3 regions of the Paraburkholderia sp. MM5496-R1 genome follow, and region 2 is predicted to be linked to each of the others. Evidence: riboswitches for the same ligand, from Rfam matches in the RefSeq annotation. Region 2 holds a riboswitch; each other region holds the start of a gene.

Region 1 (4,421 bases), 860 kb from region 2:
GCGATTGCCTTTGGCGAGCACGCGCATGTCCTGCAATTCGGCATGCTCGCGCAGCGCGGCAAGCGGAATCAGCCCGATTTTCTTCTTGAACACGACGTCGACGAGCATCCAGCGCGGCGTTTCCGGCGACGATTTCGCGTCGTAGTACGGACTCTTTTTATCGAACTGCGTAGGGTCCGGATACGCGGTCGACGAGACCTCCGCGATGCCCGCGATGCCGGGCTCCGGACAGCTCGAATGATAGAAGAGCACGCCGTCGCCGACCTGCATCACGTCGCGCATGAAGTTGCGCGCCTGATAGTTGCGTACGCCGGTCCACGGCAAGGTGCGATGTGGTGCGTTGGCGAGGTCGTCGATGCTTGCTTCGTCCGGTTCGGACTTCATCAGCCAGTAGCGCATGAATCGGAGTGAGCGTGTGAGATTGAACGAAGCGCAACAACAGCAGGCGCGTACGGAAAAGCCCCTGAAAAAGGCGCTCAAACGAAAAAACGACGACCAAAGAAAAACGGCATCGAACCGAAGTCCGATGCCGTTCCAGATAAGGTCCCCGCCTTAGCCGCTAGGCCGGCATCCTGAACCGAGGGTTCAGAATTGGTCGCAGTTAGCAACACTTCGGGTACATCAGACTGAGTGACGCGCACACCCGTGCTACAAATTTCCGCAACCGTGCACATGGCATTGGTTCAAGGAATGTATGACCTTGGCGAACCAGGCAGGGAAGCTAAACCGATGAAGCTACAACCCAAACCGTTCAACACGTGACCGATTCGAAACCGGCCCACTACTGCTTACTGCAAGCTGTACTGCTCGATCACAGTACCTAGCTGTTCGTTCATTTGCTGCATTGTACGCCGGATTTCTTCAGCGGGAAATGCTTCTCCGTGTCGCACGCTGCTTTGCAGCTTAAGCAGTTCCGATGCCAGCGACAGCGCAGCCATCACCGCGATGCGATCGGTGCCGCGCACGTTGCTGCCGCTGCGGATTTTCTTCATCTCGGCGTCGACGCGCGCGACCGCCTCGAGCAGCGCGCCTTCCGTTTCCGGCGAGCAGGCGAGACGATAGGGTACTTCGAGAATCGATACTTCGATCTGCTTGGTGGTCATGCGCTTTCTCCGTGTCGGCTCACGTCGCTTTCCGCTTCCTCGTGTCCGGGCTGGGCGGACTCGAGCAGATCGAGCTGGTTATCCGGTTCGCTGCTCGCGCGTGCGCGCGGCAATTTTTCGAGAATGGCATTCAGGCGCACCTGAGCGTCGTCGATCTTGGCGGACAGCGCGTCGCGTTCCGCCTGCAGTGCGTCGCGCTCTTCGCGCAATTGCGCGAGTTCCGCATGCGTGGCTTGCACTTCGGCACGCGTTTGCGCGAGCTGCTCTTCGAGCGCGAGCCGCGCTTCGTTGTGGCGCTGGCTGATCGCAATCAGCTTGCCGATGTTCTGGGAGAGTGATTCGAGTTCGGTGAGCATGTGCTGCGTCCTCTAAAGACATCGCATTTTAGCGCGGAATATTACAGGTTCCGACAATTGTCTCGTTTCGAGACGTAACAGCATCGCTACGTGCAGGTTCGTTGCGTGTCGTGTCGTCGACCATAAGGTAAAAAACCGGTAATCCATCGGACAATAACCTGCATTCAACAGAACCGATTGCGCTCCGGTTGACCTTTCTTGACGCCCCGCGAGGCCGCTCGTAAACTTCCCGCACTCTGGTGCCCGCGCGCGCTTCTCGGCGCGCGCAGTTAAACGGGAAGCAGGACGCGCGCGGTGCCAAAACCGGATGCGCGAACCTGCGCTGCCCCCGCAACGGTAAGCGACCGCATGTGATGTGCTCATGCAGGTCGGTCCTGGTCGCAAGGTTGGAAGTTCAACGTGCGAGTGTGCCACTGCGCGTCACGCGTGGGAAGGCGGGATCGATGTGTCGTAGCCCGGATACCGGCCAGAAAAGAGGGACGTCCCCCGCGAAAACGTTGAACAAGGGGACGCCTCGTGACGCGTCGGCCTGCGGGGAAGCAGGCCGCGCACGCTATCCACAGGAATGTCATCCCATGCTGTCCCCCATCGCCCGCGCAACGCTGCTCGCGTTCGCGAGCCTGCCGCTCGTCGTGCATGCGCAAAGCGCCGAGCCCGCGTCTTCGTCCGCGACGGATGCAACCGCTGCGAGCGCCGCAAACGTTGCCGACGCGGCCAATCTCACTTCCACCGATGCGTCGGGCAACGTGCTGTCGCCGATCGTCGTGACCGCGCAACGCGGACCGCAAGCGTTGCGCGATGCGATCCCGCAGACCACGCAGTTCGATCAGCAGGACATCGCCGACACGACCGCGACCGATCTGCCCGGCCTGCTGCAACTCGCGCCAGGCGCGCAAATCTCGCGCACGGGTGGCCCCGGTTCGACCACGAGCCTCTTTCTGCGCGGCGCATCGTCGACGCAATCGCTGCTGCTGATCGACGGCGTGCGCGTCGATTCGGTGAGTCTCGGCTCAGCTCAACTCGCGCAGATTCCGCTCGATCAGGTCGATCACGTCGAAGTGGTGAACGGCAACGTGTCGGCGTTGTATGGCTCGGGCGCGATCGGCGGCGTCGTGCAGGTGTTCACGAAAGACGGCGGCGATCATCCGCCGCGTTTCAATTTTTCGGTCGGCTACGGCAGCTATCGCACGCAGACGCAAACGGCCGGCGTGAACGGCGCGCTCGATCAGGACGGCCGCACGACTTTCAATATTTCGCTCGCGCGCACGAAGGACGACGGCTTTTCGTCGCTCAATCCGCTCGAGGCGCCGAACGCGAATCCGAACGCAAACGGCAATCTGAACGAGAGCATCAGCGCGTCGCTGCGTCACAAGTTCACCGACAGGTGGGACGCGGGCGTCAGCTACTTCCAGTCGAACAACGACAACAGCTACGACAATGCGTACGGCGAGCCCACCGATCTGAACAATCTCTATAGCAAGGTGCGTCAGGTGTCGGTATTCGCGAACGGCAAGCTGACCGACTGGTGGACCACCCACGTCACGCTCGCCGAGGGCGACGACCGCAGCGTGTCGAACACCAATGGCATCTACAACGGCCGCTTCGATACCGACAATCGCCAGTACACGTGGCAGAACGATTTCGCGCTCGCCGCGAACCAGAAGCTGCAACTCGGCTACGAGCATCTCGACCAGACGCTCGACTCCGACACGTTCGCCGCGCCCGACCGTCACGTCGATTCGGTCTTCGCGGGCTACAGCGCGCGCTTCGGCCGCAACCAGATTCAGGCCAACGTGCGACGCGACCAGTACTCCGATTTCGGTGGAGCGAACAGTTACTATCTCGGCTACGGATTCGACATCACGTCGCGCTGGAAGGTAACCGCAAGCTATTCGGATGCGTTCCGCGCGCCGAGCTTCGACGATCTGTACTATCCGATCAGCGGCAACCCGTCGATCCAGCCCGAGCGCAGTCATTCGGTCGAAGCCGGTTTGCAGTACGCGACCGATGCGCTCGGCGTGATGCGACTGAACGCATTCCAGACGCGCTATACGAATCTGATCGACTACGTGCAGACGATCCCCGGCATCTACCTCGCGGAGAACGTCGGCCGTGCGAAGGTGCAGGGACTCGAGGGATCGTGGAGCGGTCATGTCGGCAAGACCGACGTGCGCGCAACGGTGACGCTGCAGAACCCGCTCGATCTCGACAACGGTACCGACCTCGTGCGGCGCGCGCGTCGGTTCGGGTCGTTCGCGGTGAACCGCAGCATCGGTGGCTGGCGGGTTGGCGGCGAGTGGATCGTCAGCGGTCCGCGCACCGATAGCACCGGCAACCTCGGCGGTTATGGCATCGTGAATCTGTCGGCGCGCTACAACGTCACCAAAGCTTGGTACGTCAGTGCGCAAATCGACAATCTGTTCAACAAGGATTATGAAACGGCCTACTCGTATAACTCGCCGCGACGCGGTGCGTATCTCACGCTCGGCTGGCAGCAGCAGTGACGCGCGCGCCGGGGTGGCCGCATGCGTGAGCGCACGCGGATGAGTCGCGCGTCCGCTTCGCTGCGTGCCGCGATGGCGACGCCGCGCCCGATGAACGCGAAACGCGCGGCCGCGATCTGGCTCGGCCTCGCGTTCGCCGCCATCGCGGTGCTCGGCGCCTCGCTGGTGCTTGGCAGCGTGCCGCTCGCGCCGTCGCGCGTGCTTGCGGCGCTCGTGCCGACGCACACGTTCGGCGGCACGGGCAGCGACGATCTCGCCGGCGAAATCGTGCGTACGTTGCGTTTGCCGCGCGCGCTCGCGGGCTTCGCGTGCGGCGCGTTGCTCGCGCTCGCCGGCGCGCTGCTGCAGGTGCTGCTGCGCAATCCGCTGGCCGAGCCATACGTGCTCGGCGTGTCGGGCGGCGCGGCGACGTTCGCGCTCGTTGCGATGATTGCGGGCGGCGCATGGTGGCTCGTCGA
Region 2 (4,421 bases):
GGCCAAATCTGGGCGAGAGCGAGCGACCTTCCTCGACTTCGGTGACGGATGTTTATGTCACACCCGATGCATCATGCCCGAAGTGACGTGTTTTCCAGCGCGGCAGCAAACCAGCCCAGCACCCTTTGCAGGTGCACTTCGCCGTAGAGCCGCGCAAACCGCTGTGTCTCGGCATTGTCGGGGTCGCCGAGTACGGCCAGCCGTGCCTGGATGAACGCCGGCGTCAGCGTGATGCCGCACTCGTGCTCAATGCAGTGCTGCCAGTCATCGAAGCTCTGGGGAATCGGCGAGGTCATGGGTACGGCGGGCGCCAGCGGAAAATCCCATGGTAGCAGGGTTGGTTATTAATGCAACAAAGTGGCGTTAATAACCTGATTTCGGACCCGCCGAATCAGGTGCAACGATCCTGCGTGCTCACACGCCGTGGGTCGAGCAGTCGCGGCAGGTACCGTGAATCGTGACGGCAGAGTTCGTGCTATGAACGCCGCGGCGGCTAAGCTTGCGCTCTATCCGGGCGAGCACACCGGCCAGTTCCGGATCTTCCGGAAGCGCAGAAATGTTGTGGCAATGATCGCACTCGAAATAACCAGTGGAGGTCTCGTGCTCTGCGATTGCATGGCGCCAGGCCCGGTCAGATCCCTGGATTCGGGTGAGCAGGCCAACGGCAGTTAGCCGGTCGAGGATCCGGTAGAGGGTCACGCGATCCACTTTTCCCGCGCCTGTAGCGGCGCCCAGATCGCGGGCGAGTTCTTCGTGCGAACGGGGCTGTTCGGCGCCCTCCAGGCGTTCGAGCACGGCAACGGTAAGCGCGGTGGAGCGCAGCCCCGCCTCGCGCAGGCGCGATGGCCAGTCGGTAGGAGCGTGTGGTGGATGTTTGCGCGGAGAGTGGCGGGTAGGCATGGATGACCGTGGATGCAACTGTCCAATGATGGAATGATACATCGTTCCGCGCGGGCAAGGCCACGCGTGTCGTATGGTCGTCGTCATGGACCTGGCGGCATGCCCTGGTCGAACAGCGGTTGCAGGCCATCCTCCGCAGCGATGGCCATCGGACGCCCGACTGCCGTCTGCCGGCCGCCTGCCCAGCGCTCGAGCCGGTACAACGCGCCGAAGGCGAAGGACGGCGGTTGCATTCCGGCACCGAACACAGCCTCGCCACCGCGTCGCATGCTGTCCGCGAGCCATGACATCAGGCGCAGGTGATAGGGGTTGCGGGCAATTTCACCATGGTGACAGGTCAACGCCTCGATCATGGTCGCGACGCTTGAGCTGTCGAGTTCGACGAGGGTATTGGGCTGCTCCAGGGTGCCCCAGAATTCTGTCTGCGCAAGCCAGACGGCGTGTGCATGTTGCTGAAGGGCGTCATGCACGAGCCAGTGGACACCGATGTGCGTCGCAGAGCCATCACGCTCGTGCGGGCAGAAGACGATGCGCGGCCGATAGTCGTCGAACAGCGCGGCGAGGCGGTCGATGTCACGGGCCCAGCCTGCCGGGTCGGCGCGGCGACGCGCTGGCGTGACCGGCTGGCGACCGTCGAGGGCTGGATCGAGCAGCGCAAAATCAAGCCGGGTACAGGCATGGCACAGCTCGTTCCATCGTTCACTGCGGCGGCATGGAGGTACACGCGCAGGATCCCCTGGCGGTCGTAGTCTTCAACCGCCTCGCAGTTCGGTGCGCAACGATGATCGATCCAGCGGGCGGCGTTCCCGCCGGTGCCCGCATCAATGCAGTAGCGGCCGTCACCGTCACCCAGCGCAAACAGAAAGGTGTGGAACGGGTCTTCGGCGTTGACGGGATGCTGGCGTCGTGCTGCCGCGTGGGTAATGCGCGCCCCCCTGTATTCGATGATGCGCATGCCGCGCGGAATGTCGGCAACGGCAAAGACACCCTTGCCATGGATGGGACTGCGTCGGATCTGGATCAGGCGGGGCATGAATGCAGGAATGTATGCGGTGAAGCAGACTCAAGTATAGCGTTCCCTTTTCTAATTATCGCAACTGTGTTGCGTTTACGATGCGGGTTAGATATCGTTCTGCCGGAATCGCGGGCGATCCGACCGCTGGCGCGATGACCCGGACGTGAAGCGGGCAGCCTGCACGGGCAGGCATGCGCTAGCCAGGCCGGGGCGCGGGGGAATTGAGTGTGCGATCGATTAGAATTGCGCACGCAAAGCCCGGAAGCTGGTGCAAATCCAGCGCGGTCGCGCCACTGTGACCGGTTTCCTGAAACCGGGAGTCAGACCTGGGCCTTGTCTTCCTTCACCTGTCATGGGGCGCGAAACCCCAGGAGAACCGCCATGACCTGCATCGTCAGTGTCCACCGGGCATCGGCTGCCCGTTGCTTCCTCTTTTTCTCCCGTCGTCTGTGTTGACCCGGTAAGTTTCGCCGGTCAGTACGGCATGCCTGGTTCGTGTTTCCGGCAATCGTGCGGCGTTTCACTGCGTCGATGACATGGTGGATCGGCACGTGTGTCGAGCGCATAACAAACAGGCGCACCGCATACGGTAGCGCCAGAGAAAAAAGAAAAGAGAGCAGGACAATGAAGAAAATCTCGATCCTTTCGCCGTCGCGAACGCAGCGACGCCGCAGCCGTCAGCTCACAGCAGGGATGCTCGGCTGCGCGTGGCTGATCGGCTCGTCGTCCGCGTTTGCTGATGACGGCAGCGGCCCGGCGGCAGACAGCACGCAATCTGCGCAGGAGCCGGCACAGACGCTGCCGGCTGTTAAGGTCCAGGCATCGGGCCATACGGATACACCGGACCTGAGCACGCCGATCCGTACCGGCAGCCGGCTTGGACTGTCGAGCCTCGATACGCCGGCGAGCGTCGAGACGCTCACCGGTGAGCAGATTCAGGTGCGCGGCGACACCACGGTCAACGAGGCCATTACGCGTGCGGCCGGCTTTGCCACCGACGCGGCACCCGGCAATGGCGGCACGTCGGTCTCGGTGCGCGGCTTCAGCGGGCCAAAGTCGATCACGACGCTCTATGACGGCACGCGCATGTATCCTGGCGCAGGCACGGTGACCTTTCCGTTCGATACGTGGTCGGTCGACCGGATCGAGGTGCTGCGCGGTCCGGCGTCGGTGCTCTACGGTGAGGGTGGCATCGGCGGCGTGATCAACGTCGTGCCGAAGGCGCCGCAGCGCGACTACGCGACCACGGTCCAGCTCGGCGCGGGCGCCTATGGCGAGAAGCGCGTGGCGCTCGATACGACGGGCGCGCTCGGGCCCATGCTGTCATACCGCTTTTACGTGAGCGACGACCGCTCGAACGGCTGGGTACCGCGCGGCGATTCGCATACCACGGCGCTCGGCGGCGCATTGCGGCTCGACGTCGATCCGACCTTGTCATTCACACTCGACTACGACTACGGCCGCCAGAAGCCGGCGCGCTATTTCGGGATTCCGGTGCTCGACGGTGCGCTCAATCCGGCGTTCCGCTACCAGAACTACAACGTCGCCGATTCCGCGATCTCCTATTACGACCAGTGGACGCGGCTGAACGCGAAGTGGCACGCCATGCCTGGCATCACGGTGCGCAACCAGCTCTATTATTTGCTGACCAACCGCCACTGGCACGATAGCGAGAGCTACGCCCTGCAGCCGGATGGCGATGTGTTGCGCAGCGATTACATCGAGATCCTCCATCATCAGCGGCAGATCGGCGACCAGCTCGACACGACGATCGACGGGCGTGCATGGGGCCATCAGAACCGGCTGGTCGTCGGCGCGGACTTCAATGTGATCTCGTTTGTCGATACAAGCAATTCACCATACGGCGGCTCGTCGATCGTGCCGGCATTCGGTTTCGATCCGGGCGTGTTCGACAGTCCCGATTCGACCGTGCCCGCGTTTCGCACCGTCACGCATCAGGCGTCCCTTTTTGCAGAGGACCGGTTCGAGCTGACCGAGCGGCTCGCGTGGGTGAGTGGCCTGCGTTACGACCATATCGACTTGCATCGCGAGACGTTCGCGACTGCCACGACTGCGGCGGCGTCGTTCGACAGGACGTTCGCCCATACAGGATGGCGCACGGGCCTTGTGTTCTCGCTCACGCCGGCACTGTCCGTGTACGGTCAGTACACGACCGGCACCGACGGCGTCAGTTCGCTGATTACGCTGTCGCAATCGAACAGTCAGTTCACGCTGTCGACAGGTCAGCAGTGGGAGGCGGGTGTCAAGAAGGAAGTGCTCGGCGGCCGCGGATCGTGGACCTTCGCGGTGTACCAGATCGTGAAGCGTAACCTCGTGAGCACCGATCCGCTGAACCCGGACCTGAGCGAGCAGGTCGGCCGGCAGTCGTCGCGCGGCGTCGAATGGTCGGGCGCGCTGCGGCTGGGCGGCGGCTGGTCGGTCGAGGCGAACGCGGCGCTGCTGCGCGCGCGGTACGACGATTTCGACGAGGCGGTCGATGGTCAGA
Region 3 (4,421 bases), on a different contig from region 2:
CGCGTCGGTCAGCGTGTCGAGCAGATAGAGCATGCCGCCGCATTCGGCGACCACCGGGTTGTCCGCCTCGACGTGCGCGCGGATCGATGCCGCGCTGGTCGAGTTGCCCGCGAGCGTCGCCATATGCAACTCGGGGTAGCCGCCCGGCAGATAGAGCGCGTGCGTGCCGGCGGGCAACGCTTCGTCGGCAAGCGGCGAGAAATAGCTGAGCCGCGCGCCGAGCGCTTCGAGCAGCGCGACGTTGGCCGGATAGATGAACGAGAACGCGGCGTCGCGGGCGATCGCGATGTGCTTGCCTTCGAGCAGACGCGGCAGCACTTCGGGCGAGGGCACGCCGAAATCGACCGGGCGCGGCAGTTCGGCGAGCGCGGTCGACGCGAGCGTATCCGCCGCGCGTTCCAGGCGTGCTTCGAGATCGTCGATTTCATCGGCCTGGTGTAGGCCGAGGTGGCGGTCGGGCAGCGTGATCTCGTCGCTCGCGGCGAGGTGGCCGCACCAGCGCAACCCGGGCGGCAGTGCTTCCTGCAGCATCTGCGCGTGCCTGGCCGAGCCGACGCGATTCGCGAGCACGCCGTGGAACGGCAGTTGCGGTCTGAAGCGCGCAAGGCCGAACGCGACCGCGCCGAAGGTCTGCGCCATCGCCTGCGCGGAAATCACCGCGAGCACCGGCACGCCGAACGTGGTCGCCAGATCGGCGCTGCTCGGCGTGCCGTCGAACAGGCCCATCACGCCTTCGATCAGGATCAGATCGGCTTCTTGCGCCGCCCGCGCGAGCAGGTTGCGGCATGCGCTTTCGCCGACCATCCACAGATCGAGCGACAGCACCGGCGCGCCGCTCGCGCGCGCGAGGATCATCGGATCGAGAAAATCCGGCCCGGTCTTGAACACGCGCACGCGACGTCCGAGCCGCCGGTGATAGCGCGCGAGACCGGCGGTGATCGTGGTTTTGCCTTGTCCCGACGCGGGCGCGCTGATGAACAGCGCGGGGCACGCCCCGAAGGAAGTCCCCTGGGGGGACGCCCCGAAGGAAGTCCCTTTGGGGGGCGCCCCGGACGAAGCCCCGTTGGGAAACGCCGACATCGCTCAGAACTCCACGCCGCGCTGCGCCTTCACACCTTGCTCGCGATACGGATGCTTGATCGCGCGCATTTCGGTGACGAGGTCGGCGGCTTCGATCAGCGCGTCCGGCGCATGGCGTCCGGTCACGACGACGTGCAACATCGGCGCACGCGCGTTGATCACCGCGAGCACTTCGTCGAGCGGCAGGTATTCGTACTTCAGCACGGTGTTCAGCTCGTCGAGGATCACCATCTGGTAGTCGCCGCTTTCGATCATCCGCCGCGCTTCGTTCCAGCCTTTGCGCGCGGTCGCCATGTCGGCCTCGCGGTTCTGCGTGTTCCACGTGTAGCCGTCGCCCATCGTGACGAAATCGCATTGCGCGATCGCGCCGAGGAAATCGCGCTCCGACGTATGCAGCGCGCCCTTGATGAACTGCACGACGCCGAGCCGCATGCCGTGGCCGAGCACCCGCACGGCCATGCCGAACGCGGCCGTGCTCTTGCCCTTGCCGGTGCCGGTGTTGACGATCAGCAGGCCTTTTTCGACGGTCGCGCCGGCCTGCTTCTTTTCGTGGCCTTCGCGGCGGCGTTCGGTCATGCGTTGATGCGATTCCGGATCGGTTTTCATCGAGGGTCCTGGTTTTGAGGGGCGGGATGGGATGGGGGCGCGTCGCTAAGGGCAGCATTGTTCGCCGCTGCGATCGCCACCGTGATGCCGGCGTGCGCGGTCTTGCGTACGATTAGACGCACGTTTTGTGCGGTTGTGGTGGAGTCCGGCGCCGTTGCCGCCAGCAGCGCGCACGGCTCGCACACACCATCGACACCGAGCTGCGCGTGTGCCGCCGCCGACGGCGACGCGACCGGTACCGCGGCGATCTGCTCGCGGCTGAACAGTTGCAGCGGCAGCTGATGACGTGAGCAGAATTCGAGCAGACCGGCTTCGTTGGCTTTGGTGTCGATCGTCGCGATGGCGCGGATCTGCTCGAAGGCATTCGATCCGAGCGCTGCGCGCACGGCGGCTTCGATCTCAGCGGCTTTGCTGTGCAAGCGGCAACCGATGCCGACGCTCAGCGTTTTGATCGCGCGTGCGAGTCCGTGTCGTGTCGCGCTCGCTGCCAGTTCGTGAGCAATGCCGGCGTCGCGTTTGGCCGCATCACGCGCCAGTGCGAGCGACGCCACAGCGCCGATCACGACGATCGCCGGCGAGCCGAGCCCCGCGCGCGCCACCGCCTCGGCGAACTCGCGAAGCGGCGCGAGCACATGACGCTGCTCAGGCCGCGTCGCCGACACGATCGCCGCGCACGGCGTGTCGGCGGACATGCCGGCCGCGAGCAATGCGCGGGCGATCTCGCCGAGCCGGCGCATGCCCATATAGATCACCAGCGTCATGTGCGTCGCGGCGAGCGCGGCCCAGTCCGGTTCGCCACTGCCGGCGCCGTGGCCGGTGACGAACACGACGCCCTGCGCGTGATCACGATGCGTGACCGCGATACCGAGCGCCGCGGGCGCCGCGATGCCGGCCGTGATGCCGTTGATCACGTCGACTTCGATACCCGCGGCCTGCAGCGCCTGCAACTCTTCGCCGCCGCGGCCGAACACGAACGGATCGCCGCCCTTGAGCCGCGCGACGCTGCGCCCCGCGCGCAGATGCCCGAGCATTTGCGCGACGATGTCGGCTTGCGGCGTCGACGGATGGCCGCCGCGCTTGCCGACGTACACGACTTGCGCGTCGGTGCGCGCGAACTGCAGCACGTCGGGATTCACCAGATCGTCGACGAGCACGACATCGGCCTGCGCGAGCGCGCGGGTGGCCTTCAGCGTGATCAGTTCGACGTCGCCGGGACCGGCGCCGATCAGCCAGGCGCGCGTCATCGCGGCGTGCATGGCGCGCGCCATGCGGTGATGGAAGAAGAGACGCGGCGTGCGACAGCGCGCGCGGCGGTGAATATAGAGGTCATGCGCAACTGCGAATCCGGGCACGCGCGATGCCGCGCTGCTACGCCTTCACATCCGTTCCCCGCGGATTCCGGCGGCCGGCGGCGCCACGTGATGCACGGATGCAATGCGGCACCGCCTCCGCGTCTGGCCGGTATCCGGGCTGGCGGCCTCATGCGCTTCGCCTTCCCGTCCCGGTTGCGATTCGCGGGACAGTGGCATCAAAAAACGCATGCGCGGCACGGCGGAATCGAAGGCGAATCGAATCGCGCGCCGCAGGTCGCTTACCGTTGCGGGGACAGCACAGGTTGAACGCGCGAGGCGCTGCCTGTTTCCCGTTTAACTGCACACGCGAGCGCATGTGCGGGCACCAAACGCGCGCATACGATAGCACATGGCGCCTTGCCGGATAAGCCACGGCGGCGCTTTCCGGCTCTGTGCGTTGCTTGACTGCGCAAGTCCGCGGGCCTACACTCGCACGCACTTTGGGTGCTCGCGTGCGCGCTCGTGCGCATGCAGTTAAACGGGAAACAGGGAGCCACCTGCTCTGGAGCGGCTAACCTGTGCTGTCCCCGCAACGGTAAGCGAAAAGCGGTTCCGGCTTGATAGCCGGGCACCGCAGTGCCGGCTTCGATGTCCTCGCGCAAGCTCGCGTGGACATTTCACCACTGGACGAGAAACCACTCGGCCGGGAAGGGGAAGCGGCGCTTTCGCCAGCCCGGATACCGGCCCAACGAAGCAGAACGACCGCCGCGGGGATGCGGCGGCGCGTTCATGACCTCAGTTCCGCTTTCTGTATTTCCGTTGTCGCGGCAATGCCGTCGTTCGTCCCCGTGTCTGGTGATCGCTGGTACTGCTGCGCGTGCTTCATTCGCTCCATTCGCCAGCCGACGCGGACCCACGCGCGGACTTTCCGGCATACCGATCAACGCCAAGGGATGGACCTCACGATGCAAACTCAATTGCGCAAGATCCCCGTCACGATCGTCACGGGCTTTCTCGGCAGCGGCAAAACCACGCTGCTGCGGCACATTCTTCAGCATGCGGGCGGCAAGCGCATCGCGGTGATCGTCAACGAGTTCGGCGAGCTCGGCATCGACGGCGAAATCCTCAGGGGCTGCGGCATCGGTTGCGATGAAAACGGCGTCGAGACCGAAGGGCAATTGTATGAACTCGCGAACGGTTGTTTGTGCTGCACCGTGCAGGAAGAATTTTTCCCGGTGATGGAAAAGCTCGCGGAGCGCCGCGATGAATTCGATCACGTGCTGATCGAAACGTCGGGCCTGGCGTTGCCGAAGCCGCTCGTGCAGGCGTTCAACTGGCCGCAGATCCGCAATGGCTTCACGGTCGACGCGGTGGTGACGGTGGTGGACGGCCCGGCCGCCGCGAGCGGCCAGTTCGCCGATAACCCGCTCGCCGTCGATGCGC

What was found. A riboswitch is a leader RNA that binds a small molecule or an ion and turns the genes downstream of it on or off. The one in region 2 is predicted to bind cobalamin.
Region 1: another riboswitch for cobalamin. It lies ahead of OKW38_RS15320 (TonB-dependent receptor domain-containing protein); the one in region 2 lies ahead of OKW38_RS11390 (TonB-dependent receptor).
Region 3: another riboswitch for cobalamin. It lies ahead of cobA (uroporphyrinogen-III C-methyltransferase); the one in region 2 lies ahead of OKW38_RS11390 (TonB-dependent receptor).

Annotation. Positions count from the first base shown of each region.
Region 1 covers NZ_JBNDLT010000002.1:1,821,778-1,826,198, reverse strand. The annotation lists gene OKW38_RS15340 (EVE domain-containing protein) at 1-399, opposite strand, end outside; RNA gene ssrS (6S RNA) at 541-722, opposite strand; gene OKW38_RS15330 (cell division protein ZapA) at 789-1,103, opposite strand; gene OKW38_RS15325 (ATPase) at 1,100-1,459, opposite strand; cobalamin riboswitch at 1,680-1,944, shown strand; gene OKW38_RS15320 (TonB-dependent receptor domain-containing protein) at 2,035-3,963, shown strand; gene OKW38_RS15315 (FecCD family ABC transporter permease) at 4,003-4,421, shown strand, end outside.
Region 2 covers NZ_JBNDLT010000002.1:962,142-966,562, reverse strand. The annotation lists partial or broken gene hisI (phosphoribosyl-AMP cyclohydrolase) at 1-25, opposite strand, end outside; gene OKW38_RS11415 (hypothetical protein) at 72-296, opposite strand; gene OKW38_RS11410 (Fur family transcriptional regulator) at 415-942, opposite strand; gene OKW38_RS11405 (hypothetical protein) at 984-1,370, opposite strand; gene OKW38_RS11400 (hypothetical protein) at 1,347-1,649, shown strand; partial or broken gene OKW38_RS11395 (SET domain-containing protein-lysine N-methyltransferase) at 1,697-1,855, opposite strand; cobalamin riboswitch at 2,122-2,265, shown strand; gene OKW38_RS11390 (TonB-dependent receptor) at 2,540-4,421, shown strand, end outside.
Region 3 covers NZ_JBNDLT010000003.1:2,428,325-2,432,745, forward strand. The annotation lists gene OKW38_RS37350 (cobyrinate a,c-diamide synthase) at 1-1,080, opposite strand, end outside; gene cobO (cob(I)yrinic acid a,c-diamide adenosyltransferase) at 1,084-1,686, opposite strand; gene OKW38_RS37360 (cobalamin biosynthesis protein) at 1,683-2,189, opposite strand; partial or broken gene cobA (uroporphyrinogen-III C-methyltransferase) at 2,193-2,930, opposite strand; cobalamin riboswitch at 3,126-3,383, opposite strand; cobalamin riboswitch at 3,464-3,741, shown strand; gene cobW (cobalamin biosynthesis protein CobW) at 3,944-4,421, shown strand, end outside.